DNA from 2 places in the Pseudoalteromonas sp. P1-13-1a genome. Region 1 is predicted to be linked to the other one. Evidence: predicted binding sites of a transcription regulator. Region 1 holds the regulator's gene; the other holds the start of a gene.
What was found. Region 1 encodes NrdR, which represses ribonucleotide reductase genes. Its sites were predicted from a motif close to AAACACNANATNTNGTGTTT; they were not measured.

Region 1 (8,332 bases):
GAAGCAAGGCCACGTAATACTTGCCCTGCAGCCACCCGTGGAGTGGGGTAATCAAAGCGGCTATTTATGTACTTTAAGTGCTCGGGCTCAATACTTAGGCCACGCTTGCGAGATTCAATAGCCAAGCCTGCATCACCTAGCGTGCCGGTTACACATACCCAGTCGCCCACTTTAGCACCTGCACGGCGTAAAGCTTTGCCCTCTGGCACAGTGCCTTTAGCGCATATAGTAACTGTTAAAGGGCCCTGCGTAGTATCGCCACCAATTATTTGTACATTAAAGTACTCAGCAATTTCGTGCATTCCCTCAGTAAATTCTTCAATCCACTGCTGGTTAATATTTGGTAGGGTTAGTGCCACCGACACCCAAGTTGGCTCAGCCCCCATGGCTGCTAAATCACTTAGATTTACGGCCAGTGCTCGGTGTCCTAATGCTCGGGGAGAAATGTCATCAAAAAAATGAACACCCGATACAAGCGTATCAGTTGTTACTGCAAGTTGGCAGTTTTGCGGAACGGTAACTAATGCACAGTCGTCCCCTATTCCTAGGCTTACATCACGACGAGTTATACCACGACCTTTAAAGTAGCGGTTTATTAATTCAAATTCCTTCATACACAAAAAAGCCGACCTATGCCGGCTCTCCTTTTTAACGTGTACTAACTGTTAAAGCTAGGCTCTTTAGCAGAGCGCTTTAGCAAGGTTAGTATTACTTGCGTAAATGCTTAACAGCTTTATCAAGTACACCGTTTACAAATTTATGGCTGTCTTCAGCGCCAAATATTTTAGCAAGCTCAATGCCTTCATTGATTGCTACTTTGTATGGCACATCTTCACGGAATTTAAGCTCATACGCGCTTAAACGTAAAATTGCACGCTCTACCATATCTAAATCATCAAATGGACGTGTTAAATGCGGAGATACAGCTTCATCTAGTTGCTTATAATTAACGGCAACGCCACGCGCTAAATCTTTAAAGTATTCAACATCAATTTTAGTCACGTCGTTTTCGATCAACATTTGTTGTTCGATATCGGCAATTAAATTGCCACTTAATTGCCAAGAATAAACGGCTTGAAGTGCTAAGATACGTGCTTTACGTCTTGCTGCTGGTTTCACAAAAATTCCTTAAACTTAAATTTTATCTAACACATTAACCATTTCAAGCGCGCCTAATGCCGCTTCGCCGCCTTTGTTACCCATTTTGGTACCAGCGCGTTCAATTGCTTGTTCAATGCTTTCTGTGGTTAATACGCCAAATGCAACCGGGATATCATACTCAAGCGATACATTTGCAAGGCCTTTGTTAGATTCGCCAGCAACGAGGTCAAAGTGTGGTGTACCACCTCTGATCACTACGCCTAATGCGATGATTGCATCATACTCTTTTTTTGCCGCAATGCGTTTTGCCGCTAAAGGTAACTCTACTGCACCGGGTACATACACAACGGTAATGTCATCATCGGCTACGCCACCAGTACGCTTTAGCTCATCAACAGCACCTTCTAGTAGGCTGCTACCAATAAAATCGTTAAAACGAGAAATAACAATAGCGAATTTTTTGCCTGGAGCGTACTTATTACCTTCAATAATTTTCATTTGATAACCCTAAAAATATGTTCAAGCGGTTGCGATTGCGCAAAAATTGCTGCGCATCATACCATAAAAATAAAAAAATAGACTAGTTAAAAGCTGAGCCCTTATTGTGGCTCAACGTAATCAACCACTTCTAAATGAAAGCCCGAAAGTGCATGGTACTTTTTAGGGCGACTCATTAAGCGCATTTGCTTAATACCTAAATCAGCCAGTATTTGCGAGCCCACACCAACGGTACGCGATGTACCTTTAAATTTACGCGGCGTAACATTTTCGCCAGCATCGGCAGCAGCAAATGCTTTTACTGTGGCCTCTAGCTCTTCGGTGCTTTCTTGTTTACCTAAAATAACCAGTGCACCGTTATTTTCTGCAATGTAAGCCATTGCATCAGAAAGCCCCCAACTACGGTCCGCACTTCTGTCTGAAAGCAAAATGTCGTTAAAGGTACTTTGTAAGTGCACGCGCACAAGCGTTGGTTCTTGCTCTTTAATTTCGCCTTTTAGCAATACGTAGTGCAGTTGGCCGTCAATCGTATCTTTATAGGTTACTAAATCAAACTCACCGTGCTCAGTGGGTAATTTACACTTAGCCACTTGCTCTATGGTGGTTTCGTTAAGGTTTCGGTACTCAATTAAATCTGCAATTGTGCCAATTTTAATACCGTGCTCTTTAGCAAATATTTCTAAATCGGGGCGGCGCGCCATAGTGCCATCGGCATTGAGAATTTCTACAATAACTGATGAGGCTTCAAGGCCGGCTAAACGTGCTAAATCACACCCGGCTTCGGTGTGGCCTGCGCGCGTTAACACGCCACCTGGTTGTGCCATAATAGGAAAAATATGCCCAGGTTGTACAATATCACTTGGTACAGCACCCTTTGCAATTGCCGCTTGAACTGTACGTGCTCTATCGGCTGCTGATATACCTGTTGTTACGCCTTTGGCAGCTTCAATCGACATAGTAAAGTTAGTAGAAAACGCTGCGCCATTGTTTTTAACCATTAACGGTAAATCAAGTTGCTCACAACGCTCTTGCGTCATAGTTAAACAAATTAAGCCACGGCCATGAGTGGCCATAAAGTTAATTGCTTCGGCGCTAATGTGCTCTGCTGCAATGATTAAATCACCTTCGTTTTCTCTGTCTTCGTCATCCATTAAAATAACCATTTTACCGGCTTTAATGTCGTCGATGATTTCTTGTGCGCTGTGTAAGTTCATAAATTTGCTCGTGTAAGTTATCAGTGTCGTTATTTAACAAAACCAGCTTTAGCTAGTAAGCTCATTGAAATGTCTGAGCCCGTTGGCTGCTCAGCCCCTTTAATAAGGCGCTCTAAATAACGTGCAATTTGGTCAACTTCTAAATTAACGCGTGTGCCCACTTTAAAATCAGCAATGGTAGTTTGCTCGCTTGTGTGCGGCACTATGGTTAATTTAAATTCATTACCTTGGACAGCGTTTACTGTCAGGCTTATACCATCTATACATACAGACCCTTTATAAGGAATGTACTTCATTAAATTTTCATCTGTGCTTAACCAGTACTCTGTTGCGCGCGCATTACTCGTAATAGCGGTAATGGTGGCAATGCCATCAACATGACCAGAGACCAAGTGCCCCCCTAAACGCGAAACCGGCTGCATGGCTTTTTCTAGATTAACTGTTTGGCCAATATTGTAATTTGCAAACCCAGTGAGGCTGATAGTTTCATTTGATAAGTCGGCACTAAAGCCATCAATGTGCTTATCTACTACGGTTAAGCATACGCCATTAGTGGCAATACTATCACCTAGCTTTACATCGCTCATATCAAGGTTAGCGCTTTGAATGCGAATGGCTAAATCGCCTTGTTTTTTTTGTAATAGCGCAATTTTGCCTGTGGCTTCAATTATTCCAGTAAACATAGCCCTACTCTTTTAATTAAGTGGTTGGAATGTGTTTTGTGGCGGTTATACGTAAATCATCGCCTATTTTCACACACTCTTTAAACGTCAAATTAACGGTGTTTTGCATATCTGTTAGCGGTGCAAAATTAACTAAGCTTTTTGCATCGCACCCCATTAGTTTAGGCGCTAGATAAAATATATATTCGTCTATTAAATTAAGCTCTGTCATTTTACCGGCAAGTGTAGCACCCGCTTCTAAATAAACATGATTAAATTGCAGCTTAGCAAGGTACGCTAAAACAGACGTTAAATTAACTTTGTTATTTTGCTGTGGCACTTCTATATGCCTTACAAAATGCGGCCACTGCGTTGATTTATCAACCTTGGTAGTAAAAATTATTATTTCACTTTCAATATTAAATACTGCCAGCTCTGGTGTAAGCCTATTTTGTGAGTCAATTATAACACGCACCGGTTGGCGTAGGGGTAATTCAGTAGGCAAAGCCTGTGGCAACTCGCTTAACCTCACATTGAGCTTAGCATCATCCGTAATAACCGTATCGGCGCCCGTTAAAATAGCGCAGCTTTGTGCTCGATGTAGTTGTACATCTTGTCGAGCAGCGCTGCCGGTGATCCACTTACTTTGGCCATTTTTTAGCGCGGTTTTACCATCAATGCTGGCCGCCATTTTACACGTAACATATGGAAGCCCCTGCTCCATACGCTTAAAAAAACCTAAATTAAGTGCGCGCGCTTGCTGCTCTAAAAGCCCAAATGCAACCTCAATACCGGCATCGCTAAGTATTTTAAGCCCTTTACCTGCTACTTGTGGGTTGGTGTCGACCATAGCCGCAATAACTTTTACTACACCTGCGGCTTTTAAACCCTCTGCACACGGCGGAGTGCGTCCGTAATGGCTACACGGTTCAAGCGTAACATACGCTGTCGCGCCTTTTGCGTTTTCACCTGCTACAGCAAGGGCATTAACCTCAGCATGTCCCTGCCCAGCTAATTGATGAAACCCTTCACCAATTATGTGGTTATCTTTAACTAAAACACACCCTACATTAGGATTGGGGGTGGTTGTAAATCGCCCTTTTTTTGCAAGCTCGATGGCACGTGCCATGTACGTTTCATCTTGCGCGGTAAAGGTTGTTTGGTTTTGCATTATTACTCCCCTAAACGGGCAATTTCTTCACCAAATTCGCGTATATCTTCAAACGAGCGATACACAGAGGCAAACCGCACATAGGCTACTTTATCCAGCTTTTTAAGCGCCTCCATTATGCACTCACCCACAAGGTGACTTGATATTTCTCGCTCGCCGGTAGCACGCAACTGCGATTTAATAATATTAACCACTTCATCCACTTGCTCTGTACTAACAGGGCGTTTTTCTAGGGCGCGATTAAGGCCATTGAGTAGTTTATCTTCATTAAAGGGTTCTCGGCTGCCATCTTGTTTAATTACACGTGGCATAACTAACTCGGCGCCTTCAAAGGTAGTAAATCGCTCGTGACACTCGTTACATTCACGACGACGGCGAACTTGGTGGCCTCCGCCGACTAGGCGAGAATCAATAACTTTAGTATCTTTTGCGGTACAAAATGGGCAATGCATAACTCGGTACTTCCGTTTTAAAACAAAAAAGGCCGCTATTTAGCGGCCTTTTATCTTAGCAAAAAAATAGGGCCTGTTGGCCTTTCAGGATTAAATTTGTTCTATCTAGGGGTGATTTGATCGCGGCGCGAGGTTTGTAACCTAGTGGGCTAAGTAAAAACCGAGCAAAGCTTCCGCGTCCTGCTCACGCCCCTTACCTACATCCATGTAGGCAACAAAGAGTAAATCGCCCCTAGGACGAACCCGAGGGCAGTGCATGTTTGGCATTTATGCTGCGTTATCGCCTATTTGTGTGGAGTAACCACACTACATAGACTCTGCCTTGCCTAAAAACCAAACATACTACTGCAAATTAAATCTCGAAAGGTAAACAGGCCCCTTGTTGTGCTCTAAATTACTGCTGCTTATGCAATTAAGCGTATACAGGTAATTTTGCACAAATAGCTTTAACTTTTTCTTTAACTTGCGCTTGTACAGACTCATCGTTGATGTTGTCTAATACGTCACAAATCCAGCCAGCAAGTTCTTTCGATTCAGCTTCTTTAAAGCCACGACGCGTAATTGCAGGTGAACCAATACGTAAACCTGAAGTAACAAACGGTGAACGTGGATCGTTTGGTACAGAGTTTTTGTTCACGGTAATATTTGCATTACCAAGCGCTGCATCTGCATCTTTACCTGTGATATCTTTATCGATTAAATCAAGTAAGAATAAGTGGTTTTCTGTTTTATCAGATACGATTTTGTAACCGCGCTCTTGCATAACAGCAACCATAGCTTGGGCATTTTTAACTACCTGTGCTTGGTACGTTTTAAATTCTGGTTGTAGTGCTTCTTTAAATGCCACGGCTTTTGCAGCAATAATGTGACATAAAGGACCACCTTGGCCACCTGGGAACACAGCGCTGTTAAGCTTTTTGTAAATTGCTTCGTCGCCACATGCAGAAATAATTAAACCACCACGAGGGCCTGCTAATGTTTTGTGTGTTGTTGTTGTTACAACATGCGCGTGAGGTACTGGGCTTGGGTAAACACCCGCCGCAATTAAACCAGCAACGTGAGCCATATCAACGAATAAGTAAGCACCTACTTTATCAGCAATCTCACGGAATTTAGCCCAATCAACAATACCTGAGTACGCAGAAAAACCACCAATAATCATTTTTGGTTTGTGCTCAAGTGCTAGCGCTTCTACCTGTGCGTAGTCAATTTCGCCAGTTGCTTCGTCTAGCCCGTACTGGATTGCATTGTATAGCTTACCTGAGAAGCTTACGTGTGAACCGTGCGTTAAGTGACCACCATGAGCTAAGCTCATACCAAGTACAGTGTCGCCCGCTTCTAATAATGCTAAGAAAACAGCTGCATTTGCTTGAGAACCCGCATGTGGCTGAACGTTTGCATAGTCAGAACCAAATAGCTCGTTAGCACGATCAATTGCAAGCTGTTCAACAACGTCTACGTGCTCACAACCGCCATAGTAACGTTTACCCGGGTAACCTTCTGCGTATTTGTTTGTAAGCTGTGAACCCTGTGCTTCTAGTACGCGTGGGCTACAGTAGTTTTCTGATGCGATTAATTCAATGTGCTCTTCTTGGCGAGCAGTTTCTTTGTTTATCGCGTCAAATAACTCTGGATCAAAATCCGAAATATTCATGCTACGTTCTAACATTGGGGTCTCCTAGGGCAACGTGTATGGTGTTTTTTAGAGGCTTTATTGTACGCTTTAAACGACTCTTTGCCTACGCTCTTAAGTTGAGGATATTTAAACAGGGATTGAATCTATTTCACAGCGTTTTTAAGATGATATTTTTTTATAAATGCATTAATAATTTAAATGATTTTTATTTTTTACATTTAATTAGTTAATGATAAATACTTTATTCAGCGCGTTCAAAATACAAAAAAAAGCGGCCAAGGCCGCTTTTTTAACGCTAAGCTAGTTAGCCTAACTTAGCAAGTATTTCAGTGCGTAACGCTTCATAATCAGGGTTAATGTCGCTTGCTAAACAAGGTTTAGCAAGTGCGTCGCTAAGTGGTTTTGGCATATCAAGTTCAATATTTAGGATCTCTTCTACGCTATCTTTAAACTTAGCAGGGTGAGCAGTTGCTAAAAAGATACCTGCTGCGCCGGGTGCTTTATTCTCTACAAGACCTTGGTATGCAATGGCGGTATGCGGCTCTGCAACATAACCAGTTTGTTGAATATTTTTCATCACTGCTTGCGTATTTTCTTCGCTCACGCTGGTTGAGTAAAAATTATCGTAGCTAAACCAGTTATTATCTAACATTGTTTGCACACGTGGCCAGTTGTTTGGTTTGCTCACATCCATCGCATTTGAAAGCGACTCAAGCGTGGCATTTGGCGCCCAATTTTTATCAAGCATGTAGCGTGGCACGGTATCGTTTTGGTTAGTCGTTGCGCTTAGTTTACCTACTGGCAAACCAATTACAGCACCAATCATGGCGGCACATACATTACCAAAGTTACCACTAGGGACTGAAATATGCGCGGTAGCACGCTTTTCTTTTGGTAGCTGTGCAATGGCCTCAAAGTAATAACATACTTGTGCCACTAGGCGGCTAATGTTGATTGAGTTAGCTGAATTAAGACCCAGTGTAGATTTAACTTCGTCATCTAAAAACGACTTTTTAACTAGCTCTTGGCAATCATCAAAACTGCCATCAACTGCGTAACAATGAATGTTGTCACCAAGCGTAGTAAATAGCTTTTGCTGAGCAAGCGAAATTTTGCCTTTAGGGTATAGAATAACCACATCTATATTTGGCTTGTTGTAAAACGCATGCGCTACAGCAGCGCCAGTATCGCCAGAGGTTGCCGTTAAAATCGTGACTTTTTCGCCTTTGTTAAACTGTGCTAAACACTCAGCCATAAAGCGTCCACCAAAGTCTTTAAACGCAAGCGTAGGACCGTGAAAAAGCTCTAAACAATAGTTATTGTCTTCAACCTCTACCAATTTTACGGGGAAGTTAAACGCATTTTTTACCATTTGAGCAACAGTATCAGCGGGCAGTTCATCGCCAATAAGGTGCGATAAAATTTTGCTACTGCGGGTAACAAAATCCATATCTAATAACGTATCTACATCTGTTAGTGGCGCTAAGCTTTCAGGGAAAAATACCCCCTGATTGCGCCCAAGCCCTGTTTTTACCGCTTCAACAAACGACACTTTTTGAGAATTTTCTTTTAAATTATGTAATTGCATAAATGCCTAT
Region 2 (8,332 bases), on a different contig from region 1:
ACCGCGTGCGGCGCGACTTGCCAGTGGTAACTGGTATACTTTAAGCCAGTACAAACGACCCGCAGTAGAGAAACATAAAATGGTATCGTGGGTATTCGCAACTAAAAGACGTTCAATGAAATCTTCATCTTTCATCTTCGTTGCTGACTTACCTTTACCACCACGGCGCTGCGCCTCATAATCAGACAATGCCTGATACTTAACGTAACCTTCGTGCGACAAGGTCACAACAACATCTTCTTCGTTGATTAAATCTTCAAGGCTAATGTCGTGCGCGGCAGCGTTAATTTCTGTACGGCGCTCATCACCATACTGCTCTTTAATTTCAACTAACTCATCACGAATAACTTCCATTAGACGCTCAGGGCTGCTTAAAATGTGAAGTAACTCAGCAATTAAATCTAACAGCGATTGGTACTCTGCTAAGATTTTTTCATGCTCAAGGCCGGTTAGTTTGTGTAAACGTAAATCAAGAATCGCTTGCGCTTGTTGCTCAGAAATATAGTACTGACCATCTCGAATACCAAGCTCACTTGCTAGCCAATCTGGACGTGCTACGTTGTCTTCCCCTGCTTTTTCAAGCATAGCTTTTACATTACCCAAATCCCATGGACGTGCCGTCAAGGCCAATTTAGCCTCAGCTGGGGTTGGTGATTTACGAATAAGCTCAATAATAGGGTCAATGTTGGCAAGCGCAATTGCTAAACCTTCAAGGGTATGAGCACGGTCACGGGCTTTACGTAAATCAAATACGGTACGGCGTGTAACCACTTCACGGCGGTGAATAACAAACTCTTCAAGCATTTCTTTTAGGTTGAAACACTTAGGTTGGTTATTAATTAATGCAACCATATTCATACCAAACACAGTTTGTAACTGAGTTTGTGCATATAGGTTGTTTAGAATAACTTCACCAACATCGCCACGCTTAATCTCAATAACGATACGCATACCGTCTTTATCTGATTCATCACGTAGTGCGCTAATGCCTTCAATTTTTTTATCTTTAACAAGCTCAGCAATCTTTTCAATTAAGCGGGCTTTATTAACCTGATAAGGGATTTCGTGCACGATAATAGTTTCGCGGCCTGTTTTTTCATCGGTTTCGATGTCGGCACGTGCTCGCATGTACACTTTACCACGGCCTGTTAAGTAGGCATCTTCAATGCCTTTTTTACCATTAATAATGGCAGCCGTTGGGAAGTCAGGACCTGGAATGTAATCCATTAATTCATGAATCGTTAAATCAGGATTTTGAATAAGCGCTAAACAGCCATTCACCACTTCAGTTAGGTTATGTGGAGGAATATTTGTAGCCATACCTACCGCAATACCCGATGAACCGTTTACCAGTAAGTTAGGCACTTTGGTCGGTAAAACGTCAGGAATTTGTTCGGTACCGTCGTAGTTTGGAACGAAATCAACCGTTTCTTTTTCAAGATCGGCTAATAACTCATGCGACATTTTTGCCATACGTACTTCTGTATAACGCATTGCCGCTGCTGAATCACCATCAACCGAACCGAAGTTACCTTGGCCATCTACAAGCATATAACGTAGTGAGAATGGCTGTGCCATACGCACGATGGTGTCATAAACTGCACTGTCGCCGTGTGGGTGGTATTTACCAATTACATCACCGACCACACGGGCCGATTTTTTGTAAGGCTTATTCCAGTCATTACTAAGCTCGTTCATTGCAAACAAAACGCGGCGGTGAACAGGTTTTAAACCATCACGTACGTCTGGTAATGCACGTCCTACGATTACACTCATTGCATAATCTAGGTAGGAGTTTTTTAACTCGTCTTCAATATTGACTGGCAGAATTTCATTGGCGAGATCAGTCATTTGATATCACATTCCTTCAGTATCAGCTCTTTGCAACCCGGTATTGGGTGCCAAGAGTATTTGTTATTATTTCTAAGCGACCATGCTATCACAATTAATTTTAATTTACAGGCGCAAAACTTTGCGATTTATCAATTTAGGCCTATATAATGGCCTCAGATTGACGAGGAAGTATTTTATGACCGAACATCAAAATGTAGATAACGCAGAAATAGCAAAATTTGAAGCCATTGCTGAGCGATGGTGGGACCAAGACGGAGAGTTTAAACCTCTTCACGAAATTAACCCATTACGATTAGACTTTGTAGCTAACAAAAGCCAAGGTTTATTTGAAAAAGAAACACTCGATGTAGGTTGTGGTGGCGGTATACTTAGTGAAAGCATGGCGCGCATGGGGGCAAACGTAACCGGTATAGACATGGGCCAAGAGCCACTCACCGTAGCCAAACTACACAGCCTAGAAACGGGTGTAAATGTTGACTATATAAAAGTACCTGCAGAGGAGTTTGCAAACCAGTACCCTGCTCGCTTTGATGTAATAACTTGCATGGAAATGCTTGAGCACGTCCCTGATCCTGCCTCTATAATTCGTGCAGTAGCAAAGCTTGCCAAGCCCGGCGCTGATGTATTTTTCTCAACTCTTAATAAAACGCCTAAAGCATACTTGTTTGCTATTGTAGGTGCTGAAAAGCTATTGAAAATGGTGCCCGAAGGCACACACGACCACAACAAATTTATCAAACCTGCACAACTAATTGCATGGGCTGAGCAAGCAGGCTTAAAAGTACGCGCCAGTGCAGGTCTTAGCTATAACCCGCTTTCTAAGCAATATTCATTAAATACAGATGTAAGTGTTAATTATATACTTCACTTTGAGAAGTTAGCGTAATGGCTAGCTCTTCTACTCCAGTAACTCCTTTTGAGTACGATGCTTTTTTATTTGATTTAGATGGCACTTTACTTGATACAGCTGATGATTTAGGTGCAGCATTGAATGCTGTGCTTAAAAGTGAAGGTGTTGCACAAGTTACACCTGAGGCGTACCGAAAAGCTGCTTCTAATGGTGCAGGTGCATTACTTGAGCTCGGCTTTAAAGAACAATGGGCCACGCAACCTCAAGCACAGCGGATAAAACAGCTAGTGAGTTACTATAGCCAAAACCTAGCTAATCACACACGTTGCTTTGAAGGTATAGAATCATTACTCATAGCCCTTGAAAACCAAGCTACAAAATGGGGGATAATGACCAATAAACCTGGGTTTTTAACCGACCCTTTAGTGGCAGCTATCCCCGCATTAAAAAATGCACATGTGGTGATCAGTGGCGATACACTTACCGAAGCAAAACCGTCTCCTTTACCCTTATTACACTGTACAAAACTGATGAACGTTGATCCTAAGCGTTGTTTATATGTAGGTGATGCACAACGTGATATACAAGCGGGTAAAGCTGCAGGTATGCATACCGCTACAGCGCTTTGGGGCTATATACCAAGTATTGAGGAGGCGTTGCGCTGGGAAGCCGACTTTAATTGGCGCAGCCCTATTGATGCTTTTAACCATATATAGTGCCATTAGCTCTATTAAACACTATATATTGTGATCGTGTTAGTTTTTATGCACAGCTTGATGATAAAAAAAGCAGTCAAAATTTATTTTCAAAATGCGCAAATTTAGCTGATCATTAGTTGATTTTTACCTATTTCAACTTAAATGATTGTTCAAAGGTGAGTGACTACTAACACAACTGCTTTATCCCAAAGTTATCCACAAATAGGGGCAATTATGTCCCTTGCAAATCAACTCAGACCACACTATCTTGTGATCTCTAAATTGAACAACACCAGATATTGTGGCCAAATGTTATTCAATTAAATTCGCCCATACGGTGAAACTTATAATAAATGAATACGTACCTTGCTTTAGCGAGGTATAAAACATTGGTCAAAATACTCAATTCCCAAGGAATACAGGCAAAGCTATGAACCAACAGTTATCTGTAAGCAAGCGTGACGGGCGTAAAGAGCCGCTAGATCTTGATAAGATCCATCGCGTTATTGAATGGGCCGCCGAAGGTTTAAACAACGTATCGGTTTCACAGGTTGAATTAAAGTCGCACATTCAATTTTACGACGGTATTCGTACAAAAGACATTCACGAAACCATCATTAAAGCAGCAGCCGATCAAATTTCAAAAGAGTCGCCTGACTACCAGTATTTAGCTGCCCGCTTAGCTGTATTCCACTTACGTAAAAAAGCGTATGGCCAGTTTGAGCCTCCACGTTTATTTGACCATGTTACAAAAATGGTTGAAGACAAACGCTACGATGCTCACTTACTTGTTGATTACACAGAGCAAGAGCTTGACGAGCTAGATGCGTATCTTGATCATTCGCGCGATCTTAACTTTAGCTACGCAGCCGTAAAGCAACTTGAAGGTAAATACCTGGTACAAAACCGCGTAACAGGTGAAATTTACGAAAGTGCTCAGTTTTTATATATTTTAGTGGCTGCGAGTTTATTTTCTGACTACCCGCGCGAAACACGTATTGATTACATCAAGCGTTTTTACGATGCTGTATCAACGTTTAAAATCTCTTTGCCTACACCCATTATGTCGGGTGTACGTACCCCTACTCGCCAATTTAGCTCATGTGTACTTATTGAATGTGGCGATAGCCTTGATTCAATCAATGCTACATCATCTGCGATTGTTAAATACGTATCACAACGTGCGGGTATTGGTATTAACGCCGGCCGTATTCGTGCGTTAGGCAGCCATATTCGTAACGGTGAAGCGTACCACACTGGTTGTATCCCTTTTTATAAGCACTTTCAAACAGCTGTTAAAAGCTGCTCGCAAGGTGGCGTTCGTGGCGGTGCAGCAACCTTATTCTATCCGCTTTGGCATTTAGAAGTAGAAAACCTGCTTGTACTTAAAAATAACCGTGGTGTTGATGATAACCGTGTTCGTCATTTAGATTACGGCGTACAGTTTAATAAGCTAATGTATTCTCGTTTAATTAAAGACGACTACATTACGTTATTTAGCCCATCAGATGTGCCTGGCCTTTACGATGCATTCTTTGAAGACCAAGACGAGTTTGATGCGTTATACGTAAAATACGAGCAAGACGAGTCTATTCGTAAAAAGCGTATCAAAGCGATTGAGCTTTTCTCAATGTTCGCACAAGAGCGAGCTAGTACAGGTCGTATTTATTTACAAAACGTGGATCACTGTAACACTCACAGCCCGTTTATTTCTAAAGTTGCGCCAATTCGCCAATCTAACTTATGTTTAGAAATTGCATTGCCAACTAAGCCGTTAAATAACGTAAACGACGAAGAAGGCGAAATTGCCCTTTGTACGCTATCGGCATTTAACTTAGGTGCTATTGAATCGCTTGATGAACTGGAAGAGCTTGCGGAACTTGCAGTTCGTGCTCTTGATAATCTACTTGATTTCCAAGACTACCCAGTACCGGCTGCACGTAATGCCACAATGGGCCGCCGCACATTAGGAATAGGTGTAATTAACTACGCTTACTACTTAGCTAAAAATGGTAAACGCTACTCAGATGGCAGTGCTAATGCACTGACTCATAAAACGTTTGAAGCAATTCAATATTACTTAATGAAAGCATCAAACGAGCTTGCTAAAGAGCGTGGCGCGTGTCCTAAGTTTAACGAAACAACGTACTCTCAAGGTATTATGCCAACGGATACATACAAACGTGACTTAGATAAAATTTGTGATGAGCCACTGCACTTAGATTGGGACTCATTACGTGCCAGCATTAAAGAGCACGGCATGCGTAACTCAACACTTAGCGCATTAATGCCTTCAGAAACATCGTCGCAAATCTCTAACGCGACTAACGGTATTGAGCCACCACGTGGTCACATTAGCGTTAAAGCAAGTAAAGACGGTATTTTAAAACAAGTAGTGCCAGAGTACGAACGCTTAAAAGATAACTACGAGCTGCTGTGGGATATTCCATCAAACGATGGTTACTTACAGTTAGTGGGCATAATGCAAAAGTTTATTGACCAAACTATTTCGGCCAATACAAATTATGATCCAAGTAAGTACGAAGGCGGTAAAGTACCTATGAAAGTCTTATTAAAAGACTTACTGGGTGCCTACAAATTGGGTGTTAAAACACTTTATTACCATAACACCCGCGATGGTGCATCAGATGCACAAGACGATACGCCAGAAGTCGAAGATGACGATTGTGCAGGCGGCGCGTGTAAAATTTAATAGATAAACTTAAAGCGGGCTCTTTGCCCGCTTTGTCCTGATAGTTTTAGTGATAGTTTTTGAGTGATAGACATGTCTTATACTACTTTTAGTCGTAACCATAATGATCAAATGCAAGAGCCAATGTTTTTTGGCCAAACCGTTAACGTTTCGCGTTACGATCAACAAAAATACCCTATTTTTGAAAAATTGATTGAAAAGCAACTTTCGTTTTTTTGGCGTCCAGAAGAAGTAGACGTAAGTAAAGACCGTTTAGATTTTCAAGCGTTACCTGAGCACGAAAAGCACATATTTTTAAGTAACTTAAAATACCAAACGCTGCTTGATAGTGTACAAGGCCGCTCACCAAATGTTGCCCTACTTCCTATTGTGTCTATTCCTGAACTAGAAACATGGATAGAAACCTGGGCATTTAGTGAAACTATTCACAGCCGCTCTTATACCCACATTATTCGTAACGTAACACAGTCACCAGAACTAATTTTTGATGACATTGTAAGTAACGAAAAAATCAGCGAACGTGCTGATGCGGTAACCACCTACTACGACGATTTAATTAATGGCGTGTCGCTTTATAATCTGTATGGGGAAGGCAAGCACGACATTAACGGTCAAACCGTTGTGATTAGCTTATTTGATCTTAAAAAGAAACTTTACCTTGCGATGATGTCGGTAAATATTCTTGAAGCTATTCGTTTTTATGTTAGTTTTGCCTGCTCATTTGCCTTTGCAGAACGTGAATTAATGGAAGGTAACGCTAAAATCATCAAGCTAATCGCTCGTGATGAAGCGCTACACCTTTCGGGTACACAGCATATTTTGAACATTATGCAAGATGGTAAAGACGACCCTGAAATGGCGATTGTCGCTGCGCAGTGCCGTGAAGAAGCCATTAAAATGTTTGTAGAAGCAGCAGAGCAAGAAAAAGAATGGGCAGAATACTTGTTCAAAGATGGCTCAATGATTGGCTTAAATAAACACATCTTGTGTCAATATGTTGAATACATCACTAATGCACGTATGACAGCAATTGGCTTGCCTGCGCAGTTTGAAAACAACAGCAACCCTATTCCATGGATCAACTCTTGGCTTGTGTCTGACAACGTGCAAGTTGCGCCGCAAGAAGCTGAAATTAGCTCATACCTTGTAGGTCAAATCGACTCTCAAGTAGATGCCTCAGAATTTGGTGACTTTGATTTATAATGAGTGACAAACCCACTGCAAGTATAACGCTTGCAGATAACAGCCAGTGTATTGAATTTAGCACTGGCTGCCCTTCTGTTTTACATTGCTTAGAAAACCAAAAAATAGACGTAGCCTATCAGTGCCGCGAAGGCTATTGCGGCGCGTGCAGAGCCACGTTAGTCTCTGGCCAAGTGCAATATAACGAAGAACCTTTAGCGTTTGTACGTGAGGGAGAAATACTGCTGTGCTGCTGTAAACCCAATGGCAATATAAGCATAAACTTAAAATAAAGTTATACCAATGCGCATAATTAAGTATTATTGCAAATGAGTATTACTGCGTCTTATGAATCTGCTTTAGTTCGAACCGATAGTGCCCTGTGATTTTATAATCAAAGAGCATATCGGTTTTTTCAGGACCACGCCCAATATTATGTACAATTAAAGGATTGCCGGTTTGTGTAGAGTACTCATTAACGACCATGCCAATATGAGGAAGATTCCCGGGTAACATCCAAGTTATTATATCACCCGTTTTGTAGTCATTAGGATCACCAGATATTGCTAAATTTAAACCGTGTCTTTTAAAGTAAATTTGTAAATTAGGCACTCTTCGGTGGTCGATATTTTTATCCGGTTTAGTCAGCCCCCAGATTCGTTTAGAGGGGTAAAGCGCAAAGTTATTTTTTATATCTTCATGTACTAATTTTTGTAAATCTACACCTAACTTTCTGTAGCTTCTGATAATAACATCAGTACATACCCCAATGTTACTTGGCACATCTCCCCCTGGGTATGTAATTGAATAATATGCACCATTATAAATAACCGAGTGAGTTGTTCTTTCAATTAAAGCAGCGCTTATATCTTCGGTAAAAATGTTTGCACCACAGGTTGAGGATATAACCGACAATAAATATAGATAATAGCGAATCATATAAAATCCTTTTAAAGCTGTTTAGCTACAGGGTATTTGCAACATGCCTTGGGATGTTAATTCCCTCGCCCGCATGGGTAAAATGTGCATCGAGTT

Region 2: the regulator NrdR is predicted to act here: its motif matches at 3,690-3,709, upstream of nrdA (class 1a ribonucleoside-diphosphate reductase subunit alpha).

The regions. Positions count from the first base shown of each region.
Region 1 covers NZ_LKDV01000013.1:89,981-98,312, reverse strand. Annotated here, with positions in the region: gene thiL (thiamine-phosphate kinase) at 1-614, opposite strand, end outside; gene nusB (transcription antitermination factor NusB) at 709-1,119, opposite strand; gene ribE (6,7-dimethyl-8-ribityllumazine synthase) at 1,135-1,599, opposite strand; gene ribBA (bifunctional 3,4-dihydroxy-2-butanone-4-phosphate synthase/GTP cyclohydrolase II) at 1,701-2,813, opposite strand; gene AN391_RS10260 (riboflavin synthase) at 2,843-3,496, opposite strand; gene ribD (bifunctional diaminohydroxyphosphoribosylaminopyrimidine deaminase/5-amino-6-(5-phosphoribosylamino)uracil reductase RibD) at 3,513-4,646, opposite strand; gene nrdR (transcriptional regulator NrdR) at 4,649-5,098, opposite strand; gene glyA (serine hydroxymethyltransferase) at 5,511-6,767, opposite strand; gene thrC (threonine synthase) at 7,039-8,322, opposite strand.
Region 2 covers NZ_LKDV01000024.1:52,425-60,756, forward strand. Annotated here, with positions in the region: gene gyrA (DNA topoisomerase (ATP-hydrolyzing) subunit A) at 1-1,851, opposite strand, end outside; gene ubiG (bifunctional 2-polyprenyl-6-hydroxyphenol methylase/3-demethylubiquinol 3-O-methyltransferase UbiG) at 2,030-2,740, shown strand; gene AN391_RS14500 (HAD family hydrolase) at 2,740-3,420, shown strand; gene nrdA (class 1a ribonucleoside-diphosphate reductase subunit alpha) at 3,833-6,115, shown strand; gene nrdB (class Ia ribonucleoside-diphosphate reductase subunit beta) at 6,188-7,318, shown strand; gene yfaE (class I ribonucleotide reductase maintenance protein YfaE) at 7,318-7,590, shown strand; gene AN391_RS14520 (DUF1287 domain-containing protein) at 7,634-8,236, opposite strand; gene AN391_RS14525 (hypothetical protein) at 8,262-8,332, opposite strand, start outside.